One region of the Terrabacter sp. FW104-15G4B genome, then DNA from elsewhere that is predicted to be linked to it. Evidence: riboswitches for the same ligand, from Rfam matches in the RefSeq annotation. Region 1 holds a riboswitch; each other region holds the start of a gene.
The links. A riboswitch is a leader RNA that binds a small molecule or an ion and turns the genes downstream of it on or off. The one in region 1 is predicted to bind cobalamin.

Region 1 (7,659 bases):
ATGGCGACCCGCTGCTGCTGACCTCCGGAGAGCATCCGAAGCGATCGGGCCCGCAGCGGCGTCAGGCCGAACAGGTCGAGCGTCTCCTCGACCCGACGGCGGATCGTGGTGGGGTCCAGGCCCATCGTCTCCATGCCGTAGGCGACCTCGTCCTCGACCACGTCGGTGACGAACGTCGACGACGGGTTCTGCTCGACGAGCCCGACGACGGTGGCGAGGTCGCGAGGTCGGTGCTCGGCCGTGTCCAGACCGTCGACCACGACGCGACCGCGGAGCGTGCCGCCGCTGAAGTGGGGCACCAGCCCGTTGATGGTGCGCAGCAGGGTGGACTTGCCGCTCCCGGTCGGCCCGACGACGAGCACGAGCTCGCCCTCGGGGACCTCGAGCGTGACGTCGTGGAGGCTCGGAGCCGGGGCGTCGGCGTACTGCACCGACACGTGCTCGAAGGCGATCACGGTGCCACCTCCCGCGGGCGCGGCGTGAACCACGCCGGGGTCGCGGCCACCAGGGCGGCAAGGACGGCAGGGAGCGGCACCGCGGGGAGCTCGGCCCGCTGGCTGGGCACGATCCCGTCCCAGCCCTGCGCCGAGGCCACCACGAGGACCACTCCGGGCACGGCGCCGACGACGACGGTCGCCGTCTCGGTCCACGTCCACTTGTCACGCCGGTGTCCGGACCGCCCGTCGCGGGAGGCTCCGACGAGCAGGCTGGAGCCGGCGAGCAGCGCGCCGAGCACGAGGACGGGCAGCCCGAGCACGCCGCCCGCCGACGCGTCGAGCAGCCCGTAGAGGCCGGCGAGCACGCCGACGAGTCCGGCCAGGGCGAGCCCCGTCGCGGTCCGGCGGCTGGTGGACGTGGAGCGCACCGCTCGGCCGTAACCCCGCGACTCCATCGACGCGGCGAGCCCGAGCGAGCGCTCGAACGCCGTCTCGAGCACCGGTACCGCCAGGCGGGCCATCTCGCGCAGACCGTGACCGTCCCGGCCGCGCAGCGTCCGGGCCGCCCGCACGTCGCGGGCGTCCGTCAGCAGCTGTGGCGCGAAGGTCAACCCGACGACGACCGCCGTGCCGACGTCGTAGAGCGTCGCCGGTAGGTAACGGAGCAACCGGCGCGGACTGGCCAGGGCGTTGGCGGCGCCGAGGCACGCGAGGACCGCGGCGAGGCGCAGGGCGTCGTAGGCGGCATACAGCAGCGACTCGAGCGACACCGCGCCGCCGATGCGGACGCTCGCCGCCCAGTCGGGCAACGGCACGCTGGGCAACGTGACGAGGACGGTGGCGCCGACGATGCCGTTGCCGAGCAGGGCCGTCATGAGGACGCGGAAGGCGACCACGACGGCGCCGATGACGAGGAACGCCGGCAGCGGGTTGGGGGTGGCGGGGTCATGCCGTTCGCTGACGACGAGGACGCAGACCCCGATGACGAGGAGCAGGAGCACCGGGTTGGTGCCGCGAGACGCGGCCGTGGCAAGCCCCAGCCCCCACAGCCACCAGGCTGCGGGGTGCTGGAGCCGGGGCCGGAGCCGGATCATGCTCGTTGGGCTCCCGCTCAGGCGTCCTGGCGGTTGCGCGAACGCGAGCGCGCGAGCAGGTAGCCGAGGAGGGCGAGCAGGACGAGGGCCGCGACGACGTATGCCGCGACCGTCCCTCCGGAGGTGGTCGACGCCGGCGCGGCCACGTCGGTGGACCCGGCGGTCGCCGAGGGGGAGGCGGACGGGCTGGCGGCCGGCGCTGCGATGCTGATCGGCTGGTCGGTGGCCTTCGCCTCGGGGCTGACTTCCTTGACGGCCCCGCCGCAGTCGCTCGTCGGGTAGCCCGCGATCCCGCAGACCAGGCCCTTCTCGGTGCGCACGTCGCCGGCCGCAGCCAGCACGACCGAGCTCGTGGCGTCGGCGGCGACGACGGCACACAGGGCCTTGGGGGCCGGTGGGGTCGCGCCGTCGGCGGCGTCGGCGGGGCGGCCGAAGTCGAGGACGAGGCCCACGCGCTTCTTGCCGGACACGGCGGGCGTGGTCGCGCACAGCTGGTCGAAGCTCAGCACGGCCCGCGGGTAGCGCGTCGACGACTCGTCGGCGACGGCGAAGCGCCAGCCGTCGACGCTGCCGTCCTTGGGCACGGTCTGGTCCGGGCCCTTCTGGGCGAACTGCCAGGCGCCGTCGGTGAGCTGGTAGAAGCCCCAGTACCGGTAGGCGGCCGCGTGTGCGGGTGCCACCGTGAGGGCTGAGAGACACGCCGCGACAAGGGCGGCAAGGACGGCCCGCAGCGGGGCGCGACGAACATGGGACATGGTTTCCTCCTCGCGGTCGGACACCATGTCGGGTCTGCGAAGCACGCCGGCCCGGCGGGGTGACTCCGGTCCGCATTCCACGACAGACTGACAAAGGAGCCGTTCGGACGCGGGTTTTCCGACTTGGTCACCACCGCCGGGTTGGCGGCGAGGGTGACCTCACGGTTGCGGGTCAGCGCCGGAGTCGCACCGGCTTGCCCCATCGTCCTTCGGTTAAGGCGAACCGTCGCACGTGGGGCCGCTGCCCGTCAAACGAGCGGGCAACTAGGGTGGCCGCATGAGTGCTGACTGGTCCTGGCTTTTCCTCGACGCGCACGGCAACCCGATGGAGGGGGAGGCCCTGACGACCAGCGGCTTCCCGACCCAGAGCGACGCCGAGAGCTATCTGGGTGAGTCGTGGCGCGAGCTGCTCGGGGCGGGCGTCGAGGCCGTCACCCTCCGGCAGAACGACACGGTCGTCTACGGCCCGATGAGCCTGCGGGCGGCGGAGTGAGCGCCTCGTCCGTGACCTCGTTGTCCGCAGGGCTCGAGCGCGAGCTGATGGCGCGCGTCGTCACCGCGCAGCGGTCCTGGCGCGCACCCGGCGTCAGCGTCGGGGTCGTCCGCGACGGCCGTCTCGTCTGGTCGGCACACGTGGGCTCAGCACGGCTGGCTCCGGCCGCCCCCGCCACCGACGACACGCAGTTCATGATCGGCTCGGTCACCAAGACGTTCACCGCCCTGACGGTGATGTCGCTGCGCGACGAGGGTCGGCTGTCGCTCGACGACACCCTCGAGACCTTCCTGCCGGGCACCAGGCACGCCCGGGTTCCCTTGCGCCAGATGCTTGCCCACGCCTCCGGGCTGCAGCGCGAGCCGATCGGCAACATCTGGGAGAGCCTGCAGGCACCCGAGCGCGAGGAGTTCCTCGAGGGTGCCGAGCAGGCCGAGCAGGTCCTGCCCGCGCACCACGCCTTCCACTACTCCAACCTCGCGTACGGCCTGCTCGGGCAGGTCGTCGAGCGCGTCACCGGACAGGACTGGGAGCAGGTCGTGCGCGCACGCGTGCTCGAGCCGCTGGGCATGACACGAACGGCGCTCGAGCCCGCCGACGACCGCGCCCTCGGCTACCAGGTCGACCCCTTCGCCGGCACCGCGACGGAGGAACCGCGCTTCCCGCTCAACGCCACCGCCCCGTTCGGGGGTCTCTGGTCCACCGTCGCCGACCTGGCACGTTACGCCGCCTACGTCGCGAGCCCTGACGACCGCGTGGTGCAGCCTGCGACTCTCGAGGAGATGTGCCAGCCGATCATCATGACCGACGCCGATGGGTGGGCCGGTGCCTACGGGCTCGGCTTCGGCATGGGTCGGCGCGGCGAGCGAGTCTACGTCGGCCATGGCGGCGCCATGCCCGGCTTCCTCACGGGCCTGCGGGTGCGCCGCAAGGAGGGGATCGGGGCAGTCGTCTTCGCCAACGCCACCTCGGGCGCGCTGACGCTGGGACTCGCAACCGACCTCGTCGAGGCGGTCGTCGATGCCGAGCCGTCCCTCGCGGACGCGTGGGTGCCCGAGCAGGAGCAGCCGGCGCTGGCGGTGCTGCTCGGCCTGTGGTGGTCCGAGGGCTCGCCCATCACCTTCTTCGTGCGGGACGGCCAGCTGTGGTCACGGCTCGCCGACGACGAGCCGACGTCCGAGACGAGGTATGCCGCCGAGGGCACCGACCGCTACCGCGCCGTGGCAGGTCGTGGCGCGGTGAGGTGCTCGAGGTCGTTCGCGCCGGCGACGGGTCTGTCGACAAGCTCTACTTCGCGACGTATGCCGTCACGCGGGCGCCGCTGGCGTTCGCCGATCTCGCCGGCTGACCCCCCGCTGACGGCCGTCGGGCCGATCCGGATCCGGCCCGTCAGGCGGGGTGCTGGCCGCGGTCGACCTGCGGTTTCGGCATGCGCGTGCGACGCATCTGGAAGGCGCGCATGATGGCGTACCACGCATCGCCCTTCTCGGCGCCGCCGAACTTGTCGTCCATCCTGCGGCGAGTGCGCCGCCACATCAGCAGGGCGTCCCCGATCGCGACGAGGATCAGGCCGTAGACGAGCACGAAGACGAGCAGCAGCGCCCAGTTGGTGCGCACGAAGCTCAGCAGCAGCACGATGAGCATGATCGGGAGCATGAACTCGCCGACGTTCCAGCGCGCGTCGACCGTGTCACGGATGAACCGGCGACGCGGGCCCTTGTCGCGGGCGGGGAGGTACTTCTCGTCGCCCGTCATCATGCCGGCGCGCTGCCTGGCCATCGACTCGCGGCGGGCCGCCTTGTCCTGCTGCGTCGCGGCCTTGCGGTCCGTGACGATGAGGGGACGCTTGTTGAGGGCCTCCTGCTCACGGCGCTTGGGCGTCGGCCGGTTCTTGGCGCCTGGGCGCGCCGACTGGTCGGCCCCGGCTGTGGGAGCGAGCTCGTCGTTGAGGGTCTTCTTGCGTCCGAACACGGGGACACTCTAAGCCGTCGCGGGCCCGGGCCCTGCATCGTGCCGGGGACCCGACGGCATACGTCTCCCGGTTCAGGTCCCCGGGGTGGTGCGCAACGGGACGAACCGGTAGTGCCCGTGCTGGCTCGTGGCGACGGAGCCACCCTGGCGCACGACGAGGTTCATGGTGCCCGCCACGGGGATGACGAGCCGTCCCGGGTCGGCGAGCTGCTCGACGAGCGCCTGCGGGAGCTCGGCGGCCTGCGCGGAGACGAGGATGCGGTCCCACGGGCCGTGCTCGGGGTCGCCGAGCATGCCGGGTGTCGCGGCCACGATCGAGGCCCAGGGCATACCTGCGCGGGAGAGGTTCGCGGCGCCCCACCGAGCCAGCTCGGGCTCGAGCTCGACGCCCAGCACCTCACCGTCGGGCCCGGTGAGGTGGGCCAGCAGCGCCGTCGTCCAGCCGGAGCCCGAGCCGACGTCGAGGACGCGCTGACCGGGGTGCACGTCGAGCAGGCGCAGCATGTCTGCGACGGTGCGGGGCTGGGAGTTGGTCTGGCCGCAGCCGATCAGGATCGGTCCGTCATGGCCGGCGCGGAACCGCGACACGCGGGGGAGGAAGCCGGCGCGCGGGACCGCGGTGAAGGCCTGCTCCACCCGGTCGACGGCATCCGTGCCCCGAGTCATGCTTCGAGCCAAGCATGCCGGGGCCCCGACGTCAGCCCCCAGCGCCGCGGTCACGCTGTCCGGCGCGCGATGACGTGCAGGAGCGTGCCGAGGGAGCGGTACGGATCGGTGGACCCGAGGCGCTCCTCGACGTCGAGCAGGGTCGCGAGCGTGGCGCCCGTCGGCGTCGGCTCGTCGACCGGGACGGTGTCGCTGGCGACTCGGACGCCGTACCACGCGGTCACCTCGAGGCCCGCTGCCTCGCAGTCGGCGGTCAGCGACGCGAGCGTGTCGGCGCGGGCGTCGACGCCGATCTCGTTGCGATACCGGGCATCTCGGCCCTCCGCCGCCGCTTGTCGCACCTCGTCGAGCATGGCGAGGGCCGTTGGCCAGTCGTGCCGGCCTGCCGGTCGCCACGCCATCGCCGCGCCGTTGCGGGCCACGATCGACACGAAGCCGCCCGGTGCCACGCGGCGGGCCAGGCCGGCCACCCCGTCCCGGCTCTCAGGGAGGTACATGAGCACCCCCTGGCACAGGACGATGTCGTATGCCGTCGGCCGCGTCACGCTCGCGAGCCCGGCGAGGTCTGTGGCGAGGAGGGTCACGTGCTCGCGCTGGTCGCGCGTGAGCCCGGCGGCAGCCTGCTCGAAGGCGGCGCGCATCCGCCCGTCCGGCTCGACGGCCGTGACCGAGTGCCCGAGACGAGCCAGGCGCAGGGCCTGCGTGCCTTGCCCGGCGCCCACGTCCAGGACGCGCAGCGGGCCGCGCGGCAGGTGGGCCGCGAGCTGCCGGGCGACGAGCTCCTGGCGCACGATGTTGCGGAGGTTGCCGAGGCGCTCGAGCCACGGACCCTGACCGGCGACGAACGTGTTGTCTGCCATCTCGACGAACCTACCCATGCGGTCCGACAGCCCGTCGGGCGGCACCGGACCCTTGTCGCCGCCGCGTGGGTAGGGTCGGCAGGTGACTGACGACGCCCTCACCCCTGACCAGATCCAGCAGATCCGCGACCGCGTGGCCGAGCTCATGCCGCAGGTGCGGGCCGACCTCGAGGAGCTCGTGCGCATCCCGAGCGTCTCTGCCTCGTCCTTCGACCAGAGCCAGGTCGCCCGCAGCGCCGAGGCGGTCGCCGAGCTGCTGCGGCGCGAGGGCCTCGAGGTCGAGGTCGTCGTCGAGGGCGGCCGCCCGGCCGTCATCGGCCACCGCGACGGCCCCGAGGGCGCCCCCACGGTGACCCTCTACGCCCACCACGACGTGCAGCCGCCCGGCGACGACGCCGACTGGGACAGCTCGCCGTTCGACCCCGAGGAGCGCGACGGCCGGCTCTACGGGCGCGGCGCCGCGGACGACAAGGCCGGTGTCATGGCGCACGTGGCCGCCCTGCGGGCGCACGCCGGCAACCTGCCCGTCGGCGTCACCGTGTTCGTCGAGGGGGAGGAGGAGTCCGGCTCCCCGTCGCTGGGCACGATTCTCGAGAAGCACGGCGACCGCCTGGCCGCCGACGCCATCGTCATCGCCGACTCCGGCAACTGGGACATCGGCACGCCCGCCCTCACGACGACGTTGCGCGGGGGCATCCGCGTCGTCGTGCGCGTCCAGACGCTCGACCACTCGGTGCACTCCGGCATGTTCGGTGGAGCGGCACCCGACGCCACCACTGCCCTCATGCGCCTGCTCGCCTCGCTCCACGACGCCGAGGGCGACGTCGCCGTCCAGGGCCTCGACGCGGGGGAGGCCGCCGACATCGACTACGACGAGCAGCGCTTCCGCGCCGAGTCAGGCCTGCTCGACGGGGTGTCACTCATCGGCACCGGCTCGATCCTCAGCCGGCTGTGGACCAAGCCGTCGATCACGACGATAGGCATCGACGCCACGTCCATCGACAAGGCCTCCAACACCCTGTCGGCCAAGGCCGCTGCCAAGATCTCGGTGCGGCTGGCCCCGACGCAGGACCCCCTCGTCGCCTTCGGGCGCGTGCGCCAGCACCTCGAGGACAAGGCCCCGTGGGGCGCCCGGGTCACCGTCGAGCTCGAGGAGCACGGCTCCGGCTTCGCGGCCGACGCCGACGGTCCGGTCTACGACGAGGCGCGCGCGTCCTTCGCCGACGCGTGGGGCACCACCCCGGTCGACATGGGCGTCGGTGGCTCGATCCCGTTCATCTCGGACTTCTCGGCCCGCTTCCCCGATGCCGCGATCATCGTCACCGGGGTCGAGGATCCCGACACCCGCGCGCACGGCGCCAACGAGTCGCTGCACCTCGGCGA
Region 2 (7,659 bases), on a different contig from region 1:
GCCAGCACGACGACGCGGCGTCCGGCGACGGCGTCCAGCAGACCGCGGAGCCCCGGCAGCAGGGGCGATGGCCAGCAGACGAGGCGACGACCGGGCAGGTCCTCGAGCATGGCCAGGTGACGCCCGCCACCCACGACCACCTCGGCCTCCTCGACGAGCCGGAGGCCGTCGGGGCCGACGGAGTCCAGTCCGGACGCACCGACGCCCACCACCTCGATCACAGCGGCGACCCTAGCGCGAGGATCCGCGGTGACCCGATATGACCGTTCCGGTCCGATACGCCCCATCTCGGCCCCATGATGTCTATCGCGCGTCCTCCGGGGAGACGGGCAGCCATCCGGGCGACCAGGGGAGGAACCACCACCATGACCGACGTCGACTCGGGGCCGCGCCGTGCCCCGGCGCCGCTGCTGACGACCAGGACCACGCACGGCGACAGCGTGTCGTTCGACGTGCCCGCCTCGTGGGTCACCATCGAGGCCATGCCGGAAGGCGGAGTCGTCGCCGCCGTCGAGCCGGACGACGCGGACCGCTTTCGCACCAACGTCGTCGTCGCCTTCGCCCCCGCCGACGGGACGCTCGCCGACTGGGCGAGCGAGCGCCTGCGCCGCGACGAGGAGGAGCTGGACGGCTATCTGCAGCTCGACCACGAGGACGTTCGCGTGGGCGGCCACACCGGGTGGCGCCGGCTGGCGACCTACTCGACGCCGGCGCGCGAGTCGGTGACCTGCGAGACGTGGTCCACCGTGGTCGAGGGCACCAGCGTCACCATGACCGCGCGGGTCGCCACGCTGCGACTGCCCGAGATGGCCGGTGTGCTCGACGCCGTCGCCGCCAGCCTCGTCGTGCACGCGGACCGGCTGGTCACTGCATGAGTGTCACCTTCGACGCAGCCTCCGCCGAGCTGCGCCTCGATGCCGACGCCTTCATCACCCTCGTCGAGTACGCCACGGACCCCGACCAGGCCTGCGAGGAGGGTGTGGACCGCCTGGTCCACGCGGGAGCCATCACGGCAGGCGCCCCGCACCCGACGCTGCGCAACGCGCTCGCCGCCGTCACCAGCTCACTCGGCTCCCTCCAGGTGCTCGTGACCTGCCCCGACGGCGTACGCCTGCACCAGGCTTGGGTGGCCCTCGTCAGCGCCGTGCTCACCGACCTCGGCGACGGCACCTACGACTTCGCCGCCGTCAGCACCGAGTTCGTGCCCGCCTCCATCGCCCACGTGACCGGCCTGCAGACCCGGCCCCCGCTTCTCGGGACCTCCGCCGTCCTCGACGAGTCGCTCCTCGACGACCTCGCCTCCAACTCCCCCCGGGCCCGCGCCGACGGCGGCGAAGCCCTCGCCGACCTGCTCGCGCCGTGGCCCTCGGCCGTCGACGCGGTGCGGGCCGGCCGGTGGACGCTGTGCGTGGTCGACATCGCCTTCCCTGCTCGGGGCCGCACCGTCGTGCGCAGACTCGCCTGGGTGGACACGGACGCCGGTGTCCTCCGGGTCGAGGCGGACGACCGCGGCCCGGTGCTCGTCCCCAGCAGCTCGACCGCCCTGTGGCGCGCGGTCGTGTCGATCCTGCCGACGGACGCCGAGACCGGGGTGGTCGTCCAGTCGGCGTGAGCCCTCCCGCACAGGGCCCCGGCCGACGTGGCAGACTGCCACCGGCGACTGGGAGAGGAATCCGGTGCGAATCCGGAGCGGTCCCGCCACTGTGAACGTCCGACCACGCGGTCGGCGCAAGCCAGGGCATCTCCCGTCGCTGGTCGTGCCCGCCGGGCGCGACCGGTCCACCGACGCGGGCGAGGCACCCGCAGGAGGCTCGCAGTCCATGCGCGACGGCTCGAACGACGGCACTGTGAACGGCTCGAAAGGCCCTGACCAGCACGCGTCCCCGCCCGACACCTTCCCCTTCTCGGCCGTCGTCGGCTCCGACGACCTGGCCCTGGCCCTCGTCCTGACGGCCGTCTCGCCCGAGGTGGGCGGCGTGCTCGTGCGCGGCGAAAAGGGCACCGCGAAGTCGACGATGGTGCGCGGCCTCGCCGCGGTGCTCCCCCGCCAGCAGGTCGTCGCCGGCTGCCGCTTCGGCTGCGCCCCCGGTGAGGGCGCCGGGTGCCCTGACGGGCCGCACGACGCCGGGACCGAGCCCGACACCCGCGCTGCCCGCCTCGTCGAGCTGCCGATCGGTGCCACCGAGGACCGCGTCGTCGGCTCGCTGGACCTCGAGCGGGCGCTGGGACGCGGCGAGACGGCATACCAGCCCGGGCTACTGGCGGCCGCGAACCGCGGGATCCTCTACGTCGACGAGGTCAACCTGCTGCACGACCACCTCGTCGACCTGCTGCTCGACGCGGCGGCGATGGGTCGCAACACCGTCGAGCGCGACGGGGTGTCCGTCTCGCACGCTGCGCGCATCGTGCTCGTCGGCACCATGAACCCCGAGGAGGGCGAGCTGCGCCCGCAGCTGCTCGACCGCTTCGGCCTGACCGTGGAAGTGGCCGCGCCTCGCGAGCCTGCCCTGCGCGCGGAGGTCGTACGCCGTCGCCTCGCCTTCGATGCCGACCCCGCTGCGTTCGTGGCGCGGTTCGAGGGCGACCAGGACGCGCTGCGCACACGCATCGCCGACGCGCGGTCACGCGTCGGTGCGGTCATGCTGTCCGACGACGTGCTGACGAAGATCGCGACCGTCTGCGCCGGCTTCGAGGTCGACGGCCTGCGAGCCGACATCGTGACCGCCCGCGCAGCCATCGCCCACGCCGCGTGGTCCGGGCGCACGACGGTCACCGTCGCCGACGTGCGGGCGGCTGCCCGGTTGGCGCTGCCGCACCGCCGGCGCCGCAACCCCTTCGACTCCCCCGGCCTCGACGAGGACCTCCTCGACCAGCTGCTCGGCGAGGACGACCCGGAGCCCGAGCCGGACCCCGGCCCGGGCGACGGCGGCGAACCCGAGGCCGCCGACGACGACGACGGCGGCGGCGGCGAGGCGCAGCCCAGCACGTCGCGCGAGTCGGGACAGCCCGAGCACCAGACGCAGCACCAGCCGGAGCCGCAGCGCGCTGAGCACGAGGCGACCGAGGCGGATAAGGCGGAAGAGGGCCAGGCGAGCGAGCCCGACGCGCCGGGGGGAGGCACCGGCGTCGCGGCGTCGGGCGTCAGCGCCGCCGACGAGCCGTATCGGGCGAAGCTCCTGCGCGCCAAGGGGATCGGCCAGGGCGACCCTGGGCGGCGGTCCGCGGCCCTGACGAGCACCGGCCGCCGCGTCGGATCGACGAGCGGCTCCACCGGGCCGGTGCACCTGCCGGCGACCATCCGGGCAGCGGCAGCGAGGCGCCCGGGGGTCTCCGACGCGAGTCGACTCCGGGTGCTCCCCGGCGACCTGCGCCGTTCGGTGCTCCAAGGCCGCGAGTCCAATCTCGTGCTGCTCTGCGTCGACGCGTCCGGGTCCATGGCCGCGCGCCGCCGCATGGAGGCCGTCAAGTCCGCCGTCCTGTCGCTGCTGCTCGACGCCTACCAGCGCCGCGACAAGGTCGGCCTCGTGACCTTCCGGGGCACGGGAGCGGAGCTCACCCTGCCCCCGACCGGGTCGGTCGACATCGCCGCACGCCGGTTGCGCGACCTGCCCCACGGCGGACGGACGCCGCTCGCGGAAGGCCTCGAGACGGCATACGACACCTTGCGTGTCGAGCGCCTGCGCGACCCGAACCGGCGAGCGCTCCTCGTCGTCGTCACCGACGGCCGGGCCACGAGCGGCACGGACGCGCTGGCCCGGGCGGCCCGCGTCGCCCGCCGGCTGCGGCACGAGGGCGTCGAGTCGGTCGTGCTGGACTGCGAGTCCGGTCGCTTCCGGATGGGCCTGGCCGCGCGGCTCGCCGAGCACCTCGGCGCCGAGCACCTGCCGGTCGGCGAGCTGGCCGCGAGCGCCATCGTCGGCGCGGCCCGCGCCGACCGGCCGACGACCGGGAGGGCTGCCTGATGCGCGGCCAGCCGACCACGGTCCCGACCGACGGGCTGACCACGCGCCAGCGCCGCAACCGGCCGCTCGTCATCGTCAACACGGGCGACGGCAAGGGGAAGTCGACCGCAGCCTTCGGCCTGGCCCTGCGCGGCTGGAACCAGGGCTGGTCCGTGGGGGTGTTCCAGTTCGTCAAGAGCGCGAAGTGGCGCATCGGCGAGCAGACTGCCGTCGAGACCCTCGCCGAGCTGCACCGCGAGACCGGCCAGGGCGGTCCGATGGAGTGGCACAAGATGGGCGCCGGCTGGTCGTGGACCCGCAAGGAGGGCACCGAGGACGACCACGCGGAGGGGGCCCGCGAGGGCTGGGCCGAGATCAAGCGCCGCCTCGCCGCCGAGACCCACGGGCTGTACGTCCTCGACGAGTTCACCTATCCGATGGCGTGGGGGTGGATCGACGTCGACGACGTCGTCGCTGCCCTGCGCGACCGCCCAGGGCACCAGCACGTCGTCATCACCGGGCGGCGGTGCCCGGAGGCGGTGCTCGACCTCGCCGACCTGGTGACGGAGATGACGAAGGTCAAGCACCCCTTCGACGCCGGCCAGAAGGGCCAACGGGGGATCGAGTGGTGAGCGAGCGCCACGGCACCCACCTGGCGCGGATCGTCGTCGCCGCGCCCGGCTCCGGGCACGGCAAGACGACGGTCGCGACGGGCCTCATGGCCGCGCTGCGTGCCCGCGGCCTCGGCGTCGCGGGCTTCAAGGTGGGGCCCGACTTCATCGACCCCGGCTACCACTCGTTGGCGACGGGCCGTCCCGGCCGCAACCTCGACCCGTTCCTCTGTGGCGAGGAGCGGGTGGCGCCGTTGCTCGTGCACGGCGCCGCCGCCGACGGACCGACGGACGTCGCCGTCATCGAGGGGGTCATGGGGCTCTTCGACGGACGCATCGGCGGGGACGGCTACGCCTCCACCGCCCACGTGGCGACCCTGACGCGGACCCCGGTAGTGCTCGTCCTGGACGTCAGCCACATGACCCGCACAGCGGCCGCGATCGTCCATGGCCTCGCCACGTTCGAGCCCGGCGTCCGGGTCGCGGGCGTGGTGCTCAACAAGGCGGCTTCCGAGCGGCACCTGCGCGAGGTGCGGTCAGCACTCGAGGCCACCGGGGTGCCGGTGCTCGGAGCCCTCCCCCGCGACTCCGGCATCGACGCCCCGTCGCGGCATCTCGGGCTGGTGCCAGCCGCGGAGCGCGACGAGGCCGTCGCGTCCGTGCGGCTCCTCGCCGAGCGCGTGGCCGAGCACATCGACCTCGATGCCGTGCTGTCGGTCGCGCGGTCCGCGCCGGCGCTCGACGCGCCCGCGTGGGACGCCGCCGCGGCGCTCGGCGATGCAGCCCGGCCGGTCCGCGGGGGGAGTCGCCCTCGCGTGGCCGTCGCCGGGGGGCGCGCCTTCACCTTCCGCTACGCCGAGACCGACGAGCTGCTGCGCGCCGCCGGGCTCGAGCCGGTCGTCTTCGACCCGCTGCACGACCGGTCGCTGCCCATCGGCACCGCCGGCCTCTACCTCGGCGGTGGCTTCCCCGAGGTGCACGCCGCGCAGCTCTCGGCGAACGTCGCGCTCCGAACCGACCTCCTCGAGGCCGTGCGTTCCGGGCTGCCGACGGTTGCCGAGTGCGCCGGACTGCTCTACCTGTGCGAGTCGGTCGACGGCCACGAGATGGTCGGCGTCGTCCCGGCTGTCGCGGCGATGGGGCCGCGGCTGACGCTCGGCTACCGCACCGCCATCGCGCCGTCCGACTCGGTGCTCGGGGTGGCTGGCACTCGGGTGACCGGTCATGAGTTCCACAGGACCACCGTGAGCACTGGGGTGCGGCCGAGCACTGCGGCGTGGCTGCTCGACGGCTCGCCCGACGGCTTCGCGCTCGACCTGGCCGGCACCGGCCGCGCGACGTTGCACGGGTCCTACCTCCACACGCACTGGGCCGGGCACCCCCGGCTCGCCGCGCGCTTCGCCGACGCCGTGCACGCGTATGCCGTCACCCCCGCGTCCGACCGGAGGGCGTCGTGAGCGTCGGGGCGGGTCCCGTCGACCTGCACCACCACGGCGACCGCGACGTCGCGCCCGGCCTCGTGGACCTCGCCGTGAACGTGCGGTTGCCCGCGCCGCCGCCGTGGCTCGGCGACGTCATCGCGCAGAGCCTGGGCGACCTCGGCCGCTACCCCGACTCCACCCCGGCCGTCGAGGCGATCGCCGCGCGGCACGGCGTCGACCCCGAGTGCGTGCTGCCGACCGCCGGTGGGGCCGAGGCATTCACCCTCGTGGCCAGGGCCCTCGAGGGCGACCGGCCGGTCGTGGTGCACCCGCAGTTCACCGAGCCGGAGGCAGCGCTGGCTGCCGCCGGTCGCCGGGTCGAGCGCTGCCTGCTGCGCCGCCAGGACGGTTTCCGGCTGGACCCCGCCGTCTTCGGCCGGAGCGGCGAGCACGCCGGCGCCGACCTCGTCGTCGTCGGCAACCCGACCAACCCGACAGGGGTGCTGCACCCGGCCGGCGACCTACGGGCCCTGCGCCGCCGCGGACGGGCCGTCGTCGTGGACGAGGCCTTCATGGACGCGGTGCCGGGTGAGACGGAGTCGCTGGTCGGCCCCGACCTCGAGGGGCTGCTCGTCATCCGCTCCCTGACGAAGACCTGGGGCCTGGCCGGACTGCGGGCCGGCTACGTCGTCGGCGACCCGGCGCTCGTCGCCGCGCTGCGCACCGTCCAGCCGCCGTGGTCGGTGTCCAGCCCCGCCGTGGCCGCCACGGTGGCCTGCCTGTCGAAGCGCGCCGTCGCGGAGGCCGAGGCTGCAGCCGTGGCGTACGCCCGCGACCGCGACGTCCTCCTCCGGGAGCTCGCCACCGTCGGCCTCACCACCGCAGCGCCCTCGGCCGCTCCCTTCGTCCTCGTCGACACGAGCCCGCTCGGTGCGGGGTCGGTGCGCGAGGACCTCGCCCGGCTCGGGTTCGCCGTGCGCCGCGGCGAGACCTTCCCGGGGCTCGGCCCGACCTGGATCCGCCTGGCGGTCCGTGCGCCGGAGACCTCGCGCGCCGTCGCCTCGGCGCTCGACCACCTGAGGAGACTGCGTCGTGTCGCCTGAGCTGAGCTTCGCCGGCCTGTCCGTCCTCATCGCGCGCGTGGCGCCGCACTCGGTGGCGACGGTGCACGCCCTGCTCCGCGACCGGGCCCGGGTGACGGTCGCGGCCACCGTCGAGGACCTGCCCACATCATTGCGCGACCTCGCCGAGAGAGGTCTCGTCACGCTCGCCGCGGACGCCGACCCCGGGGACTACGACGTGGTCCTGCGTGCCGACGTCTCGACGTCCCCGGCGGCGCAGCCACAGCCAGAGGAGCGATCCCCGGCGGGACCGGGCGCCTCGACGGCCGGCACGGTCACGCTCCTCGGTGGCGGCCTCGGCGACCCCGGTCTGCTGACCGTGGCCGGCATCGAGGCGATCCGGCAGGCCGACGTCATCGTGCACGACCGTCTCGCGCCGCTCAGCGCCATGCGGCACGCCCGCGACGACGTGCACGTCATCGACGTCGGCAAGATCCCGCGCGGCGACTTCACCCCGCAGGAGCGCATCAACGACCTCCTTGTCGAGCACGCTCTCGCAGGCCGGAACGTGTTGCGCTTCAAGGGTGGCGACAACTTCGTCTTCGGTCGCGGCGGCGAGGAGGCC
Region 3 (7,659 bases), on a different contig from region 1:
CGCCCGTGGTGGCGGGGTAGACGAAGAGCTCCTCCACCGCGTCGGCGCGGAAGTAGGACGCAGCGATCCGCCGGGCGATCGAGTCGCCCCGTGGCCCGCTGTGGAAGGCGACGACGTCGGCCTCGCGGATGAGCCGCGCCGCCTTGACGGTGACGAGCTCGGGGTCGCCGGGGCCCACGCCGACCCCGCGGAGCCAGCCCGGCCGTGCGGTGTCCGTCGTGCTCACAACTCCTCCTCACGGGCGAGTGCGTTGACGGCCGACGCGGCCAGGGCCGACCCGCCGCGGCGGCCGTGGACCACCAGCCACGGGATGTCGAAGGGGTTCTCGGCCAGTGCGACCTTGGACTCGGCCGAGCCGATGAAGCCCACCGGGATACCCACGATGGCGGCCGGACGTGGGCCGCCGTCGGCGATCGTCTCGAGCAGGTGGAACAGGGCGGTGGGTGCGTTGCCGATGGCCACGACCGCGCCCTCGACGCGGTTGCCCCAGAGGGAGACGGCAGCCGCGGATCGCGTTGTGCCCCAGTCCTTTGCGAGACCGGGCACCCGCTCGTCCCGCAAGGTGCAGACGACCTCGTTGTCGTGCGGCAGGCGGGCGCGCGTGATGCCCGAGGCGATCATGTGGGCGTCGGTGAGGACGGGTGCGCCGGACTGCAGCGCCGCTCGGGCGGCGGTGACCAGGCGGGGGTGAACGGCGATGTGCTCCGTGAGGTCGACGTCGCCGCTCGCGTGCACCATGCGGACGGCCACCACCCGGGCGTCCTCGGGAAGGTGGTCCAGTCGCGCCTCGGCGCGGATCGTCGCGAACGACCTGCGGTAGATGTCGGCCCCGTCCGTGACGTAGTCGTAGCGCCGCGTCGGTGGCGCGGCAGCCCCTCTTAGCGAGTCCGGCACCGTCATCCCTGCTCCTCCGGTTCGGCTTCGGTGATGGTGGCCAGGGCGTCGGCGAGCGAGGTCGGGGCCAGGACGTCGACGTATGCCGTCGCCGGGGTGCCGCATCGACGCTCGCACCCGCTGACGTGGACCGGCAGGCGTCCGGCCGGGAGGACCGGGGCGAGGTCGCGGGCCAGCGCGCGCGTGTCGATCGCGGACCTCGCGCAGCCGGGCAGGCCGGTGCAGGCATGCAGGCGCGTCCACGGGGACGTGGAATGGGTCGCAAGGCCGGCCGCCTCGAGCTCGGGGAGAGCGGAGGCGGCATCCTCGATGACGAGCGAGCGCCAGGGGGTCACCCCGACGCGGTCTGCGACCCGGCTGAGCGCGGCGACGTGGTCGGGGCGGAGCAGTCCGAGCGGCACGGCGACGACGGCGTGGTCGCCGACGGCTCCGAGCGGGCGCTCCGGGCGCGTCCGCGGCTCCACTCGCGCTGCCGGCTCGGCACCAAGCGGTCGACCGAGTTCGCTGACGTGCCAGATGGATTCGTCACCCACCGCCTTCTCGACGAACTCGCGCGCGATGTCGATGAGCGTGGGAACTGCGGCCGTCAGCGGCAGGTCCCATCCCCGGTCCTGGCCACCGGCCAGCACGACGCAGCGACCCGGTCCGGTCGCGATGAGGCCGAGGTCGAAGGAGTCGCCGATGACGTCGCCGCGGCCGTCGTCGAGGACGAAGAGGAAGCGCCCCCCGAGCCGGACGAGTTCCGGATCGTCGCAGAGGGCGGCATCGAGGTCCCCCACCACGGGACGCAGGTCAGCGTGTCCGTCCCTGTCCAGCCCGGACAGCGGCGACACCACGGTGTTGCGCACCAGCTCGTGGGTGGGCGACGGGACGAGGCCGGTGCCCCGGATCGCGTCGGCGATCCGTGGCGTCAGCGGGTCGGGCAGCCCGCGCAGCTGGAGAGCGCCCCGGGACGTCAGCTGAATCGCCGGATCTTTTTGTCCCGCAGCGATCTCGAGCAGTTCTGCGAGGGCGCGGAGCGACACCGGCTGGCCCGCCGGACGGAGCCGGACGATCGAACCGTCCACCGCCACGAAGGGTCGGCTCACGCCCGGGCAGGCGTCGCCTGCCCGGCGCTCTCGGGTCGTCGGGGCCGTCACGCGGCACATGCTAGGCCCGACCCCGGCACATGCAAGACCAGCGTCTCGGGGCTAGGGTGGTCACAGCGTCGTCGACCAGGAACCCGGTGAGAATCCGGGACGGTCCCGCCACTGTGAGTCGCCACCCGTGAGGGAGGCGGTGAGTCAGGAACTGCCGGCAGCGCTTCATTTCCTTTCGACCGCGGGGCGTGGACACCCCGCCGAGGAGTTCCAGTGACGCGCATCGCGCTGCTCTCGACGTCTGACACCGACCTGCTGTGCGCTCGCGGCAGCGGTGCCGACTACGTGCTCGCCAACCCCTCTCGCCCCGGCCACACTTCGATGGCCGACGCGATCGAGGCGGCCGACATCGTCGTGGCGCGGATCCTCGGTGGTCCCCAGGACCTGTGTGAGGGCTTCCGCCGCATCCGCTCCACGGGCAAGCCGATGGTCGTGCTCGGCGGTGAGCAGACGCCGCACGCCGCGCTCATGGACTTCTCGACGGTGGCTCCGGGCGTCGTGGCCGAGGCCCACCGCTACCTCGCCGAGGGGGGTGCGGCCAACCTGCGCCAGCTCCACGCGTTCCTCGGCGACACCCTCCTGATGACCGGTGAGGGCTTCGAGCCGCCGGTGGTCCTGCCCTCGTGGGGCGTCCTGGACCGCCCCGACCCCCAGCCCGCCGCAGTCGAGAGCTCTCGCCCCCGCGTCGGGATCCTCTTCTACCGCGCCCAGTTCGCGGCTGAGAACACCGCCTACGTCCACGCCCTCGCCGACGCGGTCGACGCCGCTGGAGGCATCGGTGTGCCGGTGCACGTGTCGTCGCTGCGCGACGCGCCGGCGGACCTGCTCGAGCACCTCACGGCATACGACGTCCTGGTCACGACCGTGCTCGCCGCCGGCGGCACGAAGCCGGGCACCGCCAGCGCGGGTGAGGACGACGAGGCCTGGGACGTGCAGGCCCTCGCAGCGCTCGACGTGCCGATCATCCAGGGGCTGTGCCTGACGTGGAGCCGCGAGCAGTGGGACCTGAGTGACGACGGCATGAGCCCGCTCGACGTCGCGACTCAGGTCGCGGTGCCCGAGTTCGACGGGCGCATCATCGGAAGTGTCTTCTCCTTCAAGGAGAGCGACGCCGACGGGCTGCCGCACTACGTGCCCGACCCCGAGCGATGCTCCCGGCTCGCCACGCTCGCCGTCAACCACGCCCGCCTGCGCCACACCCCGACCGCCGAGCGGCGCATCGCGATCGTCCTGTCGGCCTACCCCTCCAAGCACTCGCGCATCGGGAACGCCGTCGGCCTCGACACGCCGGTCTCGATCATCCGGCTGCTGCGGGCCATGCGCGATGCCGGCTACGACCTCGGCGAGCCGGGCGAGATCCCGGGCACCGGGCCGCTCGACCCCGTCGACGGCGAGGCACCCGACACGACCGCAGGCAACGCGCTCATCCACGCCCTCATCGAGGCTGGAGGCCAGGACGAGGACTGGCTGACCCAGGAGCAGCTGAGCGGCCAGCCGGTGCGCATCCCGGCCGCCCGCTACCGCGAGCACTTCGACACCCTGCCGACCGGGCTGCGCGACGCGGTCACGAAGCACTGGGGTGAGGCGCCCGGCGAGGTCTTCGTCGACCGGCACACGAACGCCGGCGGCGAGCTCGTCGCGGCGAGCATCCGCGCCGGCAACGTCGTCGTCCTCGTCCAGCCGCCGCGCGGCTTCGGTGAGAACCCGATCGCGATCTACCACGACCCCGACCTCCCGCCGACGCACCACTACCTGGCCGTCTACGACTGGCTCGCAAGGGAGTTCGGGGCCCACGCCATCGTCCACATGGGCAAGCACGGCAACCTCGAGTGGCTCCCCGGCAAGAACCTTGCGCTCTCCGCCGCGTGCGGTCCCGACGCGACGATCGGGTCGATCCCCCTCGTCTATCCCTTCCTCGTCAACGACCCGGGTGAGGGCAGCCAGGCCAAGCGTCGCGCCCACGCGACGATCGTCGACCACCTTGTGCCCCCGATGGCGCGGGCCGAGTCCTACGGCGACATCGCCCGCCTGGAGCAGCTGCTCGACGAGTACGGGAACGTGTCCGTGATGGACCCGGCCAAGGCGCCCGCCCTGCGCGCCGAGATCTGGACCCTGATCCAGTCGGCTCAGTTGCACCACGACCTCGGCCTCGACGAGCGCCCCGACGACGACGAGTTCGACGAGTTCGTCATGCACGTCGACGGCTGGCTCTGCGAGGTCAAGGACGTCCAGATCCGCGACGGTCTCCACGTCCTCGGTGAGGCCCCGCAGGGTGAGACCCTCGCCAACCTCGTGCTCGCGATCCTGCGGGCCAACCAGGTCTTCGCCGGCGCGGTCGGCGCCGTGCCGGGGCTGCGGACGGCGCTCGGCCTCAGCGAGGGGCACTCCGAGCGCTCGTCCGTCGACGACGCCGAGGAACAGGCTGCAGCGCTCGTCGCGGCCCTCGCCGAGGCCGGTTGGGACGAGGCCGCCGTGCCCGCGATCGTGCGCGGCCAGCTGGGTGCCGACGCGCAGGTCGACACCGACGGCGTATGCCGTTCGCTGGCCTTCGCGTGCCGCGAGATCGTACCGCGGCTGCGCGCCACGACGGGCGAGATCGATGCAGTCCTCCATGCCGTCGGCGGCGGCTACGTGCCGGCCGGCCCGTCGGGGTCGCCCCTGCGCGGTCTCGTCAACGTGCTGCCGACCGGCCGCAACTTCTACTCCGTCGACCCCAAGGCCATCCCGTCCCGGCTCGCTTGGGAGACAGGGCAGCTGCTCGCCGACGACCTGCTCGCCCGGCACCGCGCCGACACCGGCGAGTGGCCGCGCTCGGTCGGCCTGTCGGTGTGGGGCACGTCGGCCATGCGCACCTCCGGCGACGACATCGCCGAGGTCCTCGCCCTGCTCGGTGTCCGTCCGCGGTGGGACGAGATGTCCCGCCGTGTCGTCGGTCTCGACGCCATCCCGCTCGGCGAACTCGGCCGCCCGCGCATCGACGTCACCGTCCGCATCTCCGGCTTCTTCCGCGACGCCTTCCCGCACGTCATCGCCATGCTCGACGACGCCGTGCAGCTCGTCGCCGCACTCGACGAGAGTCCGGACGACAACTACCTGCGAGCGCACGTCGCCGGCGACCTCGCCGAGCACGGTGACGCCCGCCGTGCGACGACGCGCATCTTCGGCAGCAAGCCCGGCTCCTACGGCGCCGGCATCCTGCCGCTCATCGAGTCGGGCAACTGGCGCTCCGACGCCGACCTCGCGGAGGTCTATGCCACGTGGGGCGGCTTCGCCTACGGGCGCGAGCTTGACGGCATACCTGCTCGGGCCGACATGGAGCGCACCTACGCGCGCATGGACGTCGCGGCCAAGAACATCGACACCCGCGAGCACGACATCGCCGACAGCGACGACTACTTCCAGTACCACGGCGGCATGGTCGCGACGGTGCGCGCGCTGACAGGGCGCGAGCCCAAGGCGTACGTCGGCGACTCGACGACGCCCGACTCGGTGCGCACCCGCAGCCTCACCGAGGAGACGGCACGCGTCTTCCGCGCCCGCGTCGTCAACCCGCGCTGGATCGCGGCGATGCGGCGGCACGGCTACAAGGGTGCCTTCGAGCTGGCCGCGACGGTCGACTACCTCTTCGGCTTCGACGCGACGGCCGGGGTGGTCACCGACTGGATGTACGAGCAGCTCGCCCAGACGTACGTCCTCGACAAGGAGAACCGCGACTTCCTGCAGCACGCGAACCCCTGGGCGCTGCACGGGATGATCGAGCGGCTGCACGAGGCCGTCGACCGTGGGCTCTGGGCCGAGCCCGACCCGGCGCTGATGGCCGACCTCCAGCAGGTCTACCTCGACGTCGAGGGCGAGCTCGAGGACTGACCAGCCCCGGCCGAAGCTGAGTGTCGGTCGGTCGGTCTAGGTTGTTGGATCAACAGCCGGGACCCACCGAGCACAGGAGCAACCATGGCCGACGTCCTCCTGCACCACCACGCCCAGGGCCAGACCCAGGGCTTCCTCGCCTTTGCCGACGCGCTGCGCGCCGCCGGCCACACCGTGCACGCCCCTGACCTCTACGACGGGAAGAGCTTCGCCACCCTCGACGAGGGCATGGCCAACGCCCGGTCCATCGGCTTCGACACCCTGCTGGAGCGCGGCGTCGCCGTGGCCGAGGGGCTGCCCGACGACCTGGTGTGTGCCGGCTTCTCCCTCGGCGTCATGGCCGCGCAGCGGCTCGCCCAGACGCGGCCCGGGGCGCGCGGGGCGGTCCTGCTCGACTCGGCCATCCCGCTCGGCGAGTTCGCCCCCGACTGGCCGGCCGGCGTCCCCGTCCAGGTCCACGGCGGGGAGGCCGACGAGTTCTTCGTGGACGAGGGCGACATCGACGCCGCGCGCGCGATCGTCGCCGCGGCCGAGGACGGTGAGCTCTTCACGTATGCCGGGTGCGGCCACCTCTTCGCCGACGCCAGCACGACGACCTACGATCCCGAGGCGGCGGCGCTCGTGCAGCAGCGCGTCCTCGACTTCCTCGCCCGACTCTAGAACGCACCCACCCAGGAGACAGGGAACATGAAGCTGTTGCTGACATCCGGCGGGGTCACGAACGCGAGCATCCACGCGGCGCTGGTCGGACTGCTGGGCAAGCCCATCGCGGACTCGACCGCCCTGTGCATCCCCACCGCGATGTACGGGCATCCCCACGTCGGCCCGGGCGCCAAGGCGTGGCAGTTCATCAGTGGGACGTCCGAGAACCCCATGGTCGACCTCGGCTGGAAGTCGGTCGGTGTGCTGGAGCTCACCGCCCTGCCCAGCATCGACGAGGAGGTCTGGGTGCCTCTCGTCAAGGAGGCCGACGTCCTGCTGGTGTCCGGCGGCGACGTCCTCTACCTGTGCCACTGGATGCGGGAGTCCGGGCTGGCGAGCCTGCTTCCCTTGTTGGGCGAGACGGTCTGGGTGGGACTGAGCGCCGGGAGCATGGTGATGGCGCCCGAGGTCGGGGAGGACTTCATCCAGTGGAGGCCGCCCACCGGGGACGACAGCACCTTGGGCATCGTCGACTTCTCGATCTGCCCACACCTGGCGCCGGACGGCATGCCTGGCAACTCGATGGCCGAGGCTGAGAGGTGGGCCGCCGGAATCGCGGGCCCGGCCTACATCGTTGACGACCAGACGGCGATCACCGTGGTCGACGGCGTCGTCGACGTGGTGTCCGAGGGCACCTGGAGGCTGTTCACGCCCGAGACGACGGCGCCTCTCTAGGCGTCCGGTTCGTCGCGCACCAGTGAGTAGTAGATCTCGTCGGACCGGGTGCCGTCCGGGTTGGGCAGGCGTCCACTGAGACGCCCCTCCATCCGGAAGCCGGCCTTCTCGGCCGCCCTGCCCGATGCCACGTTGCCGACCTTGTGCCCGAACTCGAGCCGGGCGAGCCCCGCCTCCTCCAACGCCCACCGCGACACGAGCCGCAGGGCCCGTGTCGTGAAGCCGCGGCCCCGGAAGCCCGGCACGACGCCGTAGCCGATGAGTCCCGTCCCGGGCGGCCCCATCCGCATGACGCCGATGACGCCGGCGCCCTGACCGGAGGAGACATCGACCATGACGAACCTGGCCGCCCGTCCTCGACGCCACTGGAGCCCGGCCGCGG
Region 4 (5,473 bases), on a different contig from region 1:
ACCACGACGGGCAGCTGACCAAGCGCGTCGTGCGGGCTGCGGCACTGGCTCACCTCGCCCCCCAGCCGGGGGACGTCATGTGGGACCTCGGGGCCGGGGCGGGCTCGGTCGGCATCGAGTTCGCCCGCCAGCACCCGCGCAACGAGGTGCACGCGGTCGAGCGCGACCCGGAGCGGGCCGAGCGGGTGCGGCGCAACGCCCGCGCGCTCGGCGCGCCCGGCCTGCAGGTCGTGGAGGCGTCGTCGGCCGATGCGGTGGCCACCCTGCCTCGGCCGGACGCCGTCTTCGTCGGCGGGGGCGCGACGACCGAGCTGCTCGACGCCTGCTGGGCGGCGTTGGCGTCCGGTGGGCGGCTCGTCGTGCACGGCGTCACCGTCGAGACGGAGCTGGTGCTGCACGAGGCCCGCCGCCGGCTCGGTGGCTCGATGGCCCGGATCGCCGTGGAGGACCTCGACACCATCGGGTCGCTCCACGGCTGGAAGCCGGCCCGCCACATCGTACAGTGGTCAGTGGAAAAGCCCGCAGCACAATGGAATTCGGAGGGCTGCCCGTGACGGTCCACTTCATCGGTGCCGGCCCGGGAGCTGCCGACCTGCTCACCCTGCGTGCGGTCCGGCTCATCGGAAAGTCACACGTGTGCCTCTACGCCGGCACCTACCTCGGCGCGGAGGTGCTCGCGCACTGCCCCGAGGGGGCCGAGCTCGTCGACACGCAGCACCTCGACCTCGACGCCATCACCGGGCACTGCGTGCGGGCGCACCAGTCGGGGCACGACGTCGCCCGGCTCTGCTCAGGCGATCCCTCGCTCTACTCCGCCATCGCCGAGCAGACCCGCCGCCTCGACCGCGCGGGCGTGCCGTGGGACGTGACGCCCGGGGTGCCGGCGTATGCCGCCGCGGCAGCGCTGGTAGGGCGCGAGCTCACGGTCCCGGAGGTCGCCCAGTCCGTGGTGCTGACCCGCGCGCACCGCGACTCGACGCAGATGCCCGAGACGGAGTCGCTCGCCCACTTCGCGCGGTCGCGCGCCACGCTCGTGCTGCACCTGGCGATCCGACGCACCCGTGAGCTGATGGCCTCGCTCGTCGACGACTACGGCGACGACTGCCCGGTGGTTGTCGTCGCCAACGCGGAGCAGCCCGACCAGCTCGTCCTGCGCGGCACGCTGACCGACATGGCCGACCAGGTGGAGGCGGCAGGACTGCGGCAGGCGGCAGTCATCCTCGTCGGTCGCGCGCTGGCCGCCCGCGACACCGACGGCTTCGTCGAGTCGCACCTCTACGGGACGCGGATCACGGGCACGCGGAACGCGGGCACGCGGAACACGCCGGGGGAGTGAGCTGCCCGTGGCGCAGCCAGCCCGGCTGTGTCAGGATGCGAGGGCCGTAGTGCACGGGAAGTCGGTGTGATTCCGACGTGGTCCTCGCCACTGTGACCAAGGAGCAAGTCCCCACCATTCGCCACTGGTAACCGCAGGTCTGACACAAGTCGGACACCGGGTCGCTGGGAAGGCTGGGGAGGCGTGACGATCTGGAAGCCAGGAGACCGGCTGCGGCGTGATCTGTCCACGAGGCATGGAAAGAAAGGGTCAATCTGCCATGGCCACTGCTGCTGCATCGGCACCTGCTGCCGTCCCCGCCGTCTCCGCTGTCCGCGTGCCCGTCTGGGCCTGGGCCGTGCTCGCGTTCGCGGTCTTCACCCTCTACTTCCTCTCGCAGGAGAACGGCGCGCTGCTCAGCACTCCCGCTGCGCAGCTGCTCCACGAGCTGACGCACGACGCGCGTCACGCTCTCGGCGTGCCCTGCCACTGAGGTGGAACTGACCTTCGGCTCCGTGCTGCGGCGCGGGGTCCTGGCCGGCGTGTCCGCAGGCCTCTCGGCCGCTCTCGTGAGCCTGCTCGTGGTGGAGCCGGTGATCCGCCGGGCCCTCGCCGTCGAGGATGCGAGAGACCTCCACGGCGGTCAGTCCGCTCCGTCGGGTCTCGCGACCCACGGTGGAGACGAGCCACTGGTCTCCCGGGCGGCGCAGGTCGTGGGTGGTGCCGTCACGGCGGTGCTCGTCGGTATCGCGGTGGGCGTCGTGTTCGCCGTCGTCTTCTCGCGGTTGCGCGACCGGCTGCCCGGGCGTGGCGACTTCGGACGCTCGATGGTGCTGGCCGCCATCGCCTTCGCGACCGTGAGTCTCTTTCCGGCCGTGAAGATCCCGTCCAACCCACCCGCCGTTGGCGACCCGGAGACGGTCGGTCGTCGCACTGCGTTGTATGCCGTCGTCCTCCTGCTCGGCGTCGTGATCGCGCTCGTCGTGCCGGTGCTCGACCGGCTCCTCGCGGCCCGCGGGAGGGAGCCGTCGACCCGGTGGTCGCTCGACGTCGTTGCCACGGTGGTGCTCGTCGTGCTCGTCCTGGCACTCGTGCCGGGCTCGCCCGACGCGGTCCCGGCCGACGTGCCGGCGGCCCTGCTGTGGGACTTCCGGCTCGCGTCCCTGGCGCAGCTCGCGACGATGTGGCTGACCCTCGGCCTCGTCCTCGGGCTGCTGCTGGAGCGGGTCGACACGCCGAGGCGGGGCGCCCCGCCCGTGGCAGCGTGACGGCATACCAGCGCTCCTCCGGCACCACGTGCATCGTGCGCGTGTGCCGCGACTGCTGCTGCGGCACGGAGGCGAAGCACCCGGGGGTCGACCACGACGGGCTGCTGGCCCGCCTCGAGGCCGGCGCCCGGGGTCACGCGCGGGTGCTGCGGAGCGGGTGCCTGCTCGCCTGCGACGAGTCGAACGTGGTCGTGGTGACGCCGTCGACGGCCGGGCGCCGGGGCGGTGGGCGACCGGTGTGGCTGCGGGCGGTGCTCGACGACGAGGCCGTCGACGACATCACGGCGTGGGTCGCGCTCGGCGGGCCCGGCGTCGCGCCCGTGCCCGGGTCACTGGCTGCGCGGGTGTTCGCCCCGAGCGGGCTGTCGCTGACGTGGACGGCGGTCTGAGGAGGGCTGAGGAGGCCGGGGGATCGCTCAGAGGAACGACTCGAGGTCGTCGCGCATGCGGGTCAGCTCCGGCTGCTCGCCGTAGAAGCTCTGCAGGGCGGCGAGCGCGCGCAGCACGACGGTCCGGCCCTCGTCGTCGATTTGGCCGGTGAGGCGCAGCAGCGTGAAGCCGGCGCCCACGACCGTCGTCGCGGCATCGACGCCGTCCTCGTCGTCGATCTCGGCGATGAGGCCGTCGATGTCCGCCGAGTCCTCGAAGGCGTCGGCGAGCAGGTCGCGCACGGTCGAGTGGGCACTGAGCTCGTCGGTGCGCGCCGCCCACTCGGCCAGCAGGTCCGCGCCCTCGTCGGTGCCGAAGGGCGTGAACTCGCCCGACGGGTCGTCGTAGATGGGACTCGTGAAGTGGTCGATGAACGCGTCGTCCGCCGGTGCGTCGATGCCCGGGCCCGTCTCGTCATCCATGACATCCAGCATGCCGTGTCACGAGTCGGCCCGGACGTCCAACCCCACCGAGACCGTGTCACCCTCCTCGACGTCCTCGGCCCGGCGCACGGCGTCCTTGAGCGGGACGACGTAGCCGCCGTCCTTGGGCCACAGCGACGTCGTCCACTCGGTGGCACCGATGCGCGCGGTGACCGGGATCATGCCCCAGCCGTAGCTGACGTGGGCCACGTCGTGCAGGGCCTGCGACTCGTCCTCCGGCACGGTGACGAAGTAGTAGGGCGCCGGCCCCCGCCACTCCCAGACCTCGCCGCTGAACTCCAGCTCCATGCCCGACAGCATGGCAGCCGCAGCGGCGAGGTCGGAGCCTGCGTGGCGCGATGTATTTCGCCGTGACCGCGAGCCTCCGACACTCACAGCACCGTTCCACCCACCAAGGAGGGTTCGCCCATGTCCCACGTCGAGATCCCGGACCACCTCAGCATCGAAGTCACGCAGGTCGCTCGCTATCGCGCCTTCGAGGAGACCGCCCGCGGTTTCGTCCTGCCGAACGCCGAGAGCACCGACCGCCACTTCTTCTTCTCGCTCCCCGGGGCGATCGCACTTCCTGCCGTGATCTACTTCCGGACGCGGCACACCGGCAAGCCCTCGTTCTCGGTCAGGGTCAACGACGCCACGCTGACCCAGTACTCCTTCTTGGACGGCGACGAGGCCGAGCGCACCTGGCACGAGATCATCCCCGCAACCACCCCCGGCGGCCCCACTCTCAGGCCGAACAACAATGAGCTGGTCTTCTTCGCACGCGACGGCTCCGTGGTGTTCGGGGATGTCGTCATCCTCTACACGTCGGACCAGACCACCGTCCCGGTCCAGGTCGTCGTCGCCGCGAGCCTCGGGGAACGCTCGGCGGGGTGAGGGGGAAGGTATTAGTACCTTTGTCCCTCTTTCGGCTAGTACCGGTCGGCCTGTTGGCTCGGCACGTCGCACCACAGGGGTGCGCACGAGCACCCATCAAGGGGCACCACATGCGCAAGACGACCCACGGACTGCTGCGCGGGACCGCCATCCTCACCGCCAGCACGCTCCTCGGCCTCACGCTGGCCGGCATCGCCACCGCCAAGGGCGAGACCGGCGACGACAGCACCACGGCGACGGCAACAGCCGGCTCGACCGGCAACTACGCCGTGACCATCAACGGGACGACCTACGATCCGGCACCCGGCAAGGACGCCAAGGTCTCGGACCTCAGGGTCCAGGGCGTCGTGAAGGTGACCGGAGTGCACACCACCTTCACCCTCGACCCGGCGACCCTGGGCGTCTATGACTACACGCTGACCGGCGCGCCGTCGCCGGAACGGATGGTCACCAGCCCGACCGTGGTCTTCGCGAGCAAGGTCCCAGCCCTCACGACCGCCCAGCTGAACAGCCCGCTGCTCGAGCTGCAGGTCCGCGACGACGCCCTGGTCGCGATCTTCCGCACCTCTGCCGGCAAGCTCAAGGTCCAGGCCAAGGACGCCCCGCAGGGTGGGATCTTCCAGATGGAGCCCGAGTTCGGCACCGCCGTCACGATCACCCACAACCTCGGCCCGACGCTCTTCTACTTCGTCAACCCGTTCACCGGCAAGGTCAACTTCAGCAACGGCGTCGACGCGGTGTCCTCGGCGCAGGGCAGCACCGGCTACCACCAGATGCTGCTCGGCAAGGACAGCCCGCAGGTCGCCACGAAGACGTCGCAGACCGGGTCGGTGACCACGTGGTCAGTGGCCTCGGGTGGCCGGATGGGCGGAGTGCTGGGCGAGGACGCCATCGAGCTGAGCCAGGGTGCGACCAGCTGCACGCAGGACTGCCAGGCCCAGAACAGGATCCGCGACTCGCTCCCCGTCCCGCCCGACCCGACCAACCCGACGCCGATCGGCGGCTGAAGCCGCTCATCCACCGAGGCGGGTCAGGGGACGTAACGCGGCGTCCACACCTGGTCCGCCTCGGTGAGGCGCGTCCCGGATGCGCAGACGATGACGAGGCACAACATGTCGATGGTGGCCGGGTCGAGCTCGGCCAGG

Region 2: linked by a shared signal. The riboswitch ahead of AC3WRT_RS17815 (VWA domain-containing protein) and the one ahead of AC3WRT_RS09740 (SCO2322 family protein) in region 1 are both predicted to bind cobalamin.
Region 3: linked by a shared signal. The riboswitch ahead of cobN (cobaltochelatase subunit CobN) and the one ahead of AC3WRT_RS09740 (SCO2322 family protein) in region 1 are both predicted to bind cobalamin.
Region 4: linked by a shared signal. The riboswitch ahead of AC3WRT_RS17840 (CbtB domain-containing protein) and the one ahead of AC3WRT_RS09740 (SCO2322 family protein) in region 1 are both predicted to bind cobalamin.

The regions. Positions count from the first base shown of each region.
Region 1 is NZ_JBYTCI010000009.1:116,243-123,901, forward strand. It holds gene AC3WRT_RS09730 (ABC transporter ATP-binding protein) at 1-455, opposite strand, end outside; gene AC3WRT_RS09735 (energy-coupling factor transporter transmembrane component T) at 452-1,531, opposite strand; gene AC3WRT_RS09740 (SCO2322 family protein) at 1,549-2,286, opposite strand; cobalamin riboswitch at 2,378-2,529, opposite strand; gene AC3WRT_RS09745 (hypothetical protein) at 2,564-2,779, shown strand; partial or broken gene AC3WRT_RS09750 (serine hydrolase domain-containing protein) at 2,827-4,127, shown strand; gene AC3WRT_RS09755 (DUF3043 domain-containing protein) at 4,169-4,750, opposite strand; gene AC3WRT_RS09760 (protein-L-isoaspartate O-methyltransferase family protein) at 4,823-5,416, opposite strand; gene AC3WRT_RS09765 (methyltransferase) at 5,467-6,276, opposite strand; gene AC3WRT_RS09770 (dipeptidase) at 6,359-7,659, shown strand, end outside.
Region 2 is NZ_JBYTCI010000031.1:1,342-9,000, reverse strand. It holds gene cbiE (precorrin-6y C5,15-methyltransferase (decarboxylating) subunit CbiE) at 1-221, opposite strand, end outside; gene AC3WRT_RS17825 (DcrB/PsbP domain-containing protein) at 366-875, shown strand; gene AC3WRT_RS17820 (hypothetical protein) at 872-1,612, shown strand; cobalamin riboswitch at 1,644-1,764, shown strand; gene AC3WRT_RS17815 (VWA domain-containing protein) at 1,821-3,962, shown strand; gene cobO (cob(I)yrinic acid a,c-diamide adenosyltransferase) at 3,962-4,573, shown strand; gene AC3WRT_RS17805 (cobyrinic acid a,c-diamide synthase CobB) at 4,570-6,009, shown strand; gene cobC (Rv2231c family histidinol phosphate aminotransferase CobC) at 6,006-7,076, shown strand; gene cobA (uroporphyrinogen-III C-methyltransferase) at 7,066-7,659, shown strand, end outside.
Region 3 is NZ_JBYTCI010000031.1:16,139-23,797, forward strand. It holds gene AC3WRT_RS17875 (precorrin-2 C(20)-methyltransferase) at 1-226, opposite strand, end outside; gene AC3WRT_RS17880 (precorrin-8X methylmutase) at 223-900, opposite strand; gene AC3WRT_RS17885 (precorrin-3B synthase) at 897-2,042, opposite strand; cobalamin riboswitch at 2,074-2,206, shown strand; gene cobN (cobaltochelatase subunit CobN) at 2,247-5,900, shown strand; gene AC3WRT_RS17895 (dienelactone hydrolase family protein) at 5,985-6,560, shown strand; gene AC3WRT_RS17900 (Type 1 glutamine amidotransferase-like domain-containing protein) at 6,588-7,277, shown strand; gene cobF (precorrin-6A synthase (deacetylating)) at 7,274-7,659, opposite strand, start outside.
Region 4 is NZ_JBYTCI010000031.1:9,456-14,928, forward strand. It holds gene cbiE (precorrin-6y C5,15-methyltransferase (decarboxylating) subunit CbiE) at 1-554, shown strand, start outside; gene AC3WRT_RS17835 (cobalt-precorrin-4/precorrin-4 C(11)-methyltransferase) at 551-1,336, shown strand; cobalamin riboswitch at 1,367-1,565, shown strand; gene AC3WRT_RS17840 (CbtB domain-containing protein) at 1,596-1,808, shown strand; gene AC3WRT_RS17845 (CbtA family protein) at 1,810-2,583, shown strand; gene AC3WRT_RS17850 (hypothetical protein) at 2,580-2,972, shown strand; gene AC3WRT_RS17855 (hypothetical protein) at 3,000-3,434, opposite strand; gene AC3WRT_RS17860 (DUF1905 domain-containing protein) at 3,453-3,743, opposite strand; gene AC3WRT_RS17865 (hypothetical protein) at 3,864-4,328, shown strand; gene AC3WRT_RS17870 (hypothetical protein) at 4,439-5,335, shown strand; gene AC3WRT_RS17875 (precorrin-2 C(20)-methyltransferase) at 5,359-5,473, opposite strand, start outside.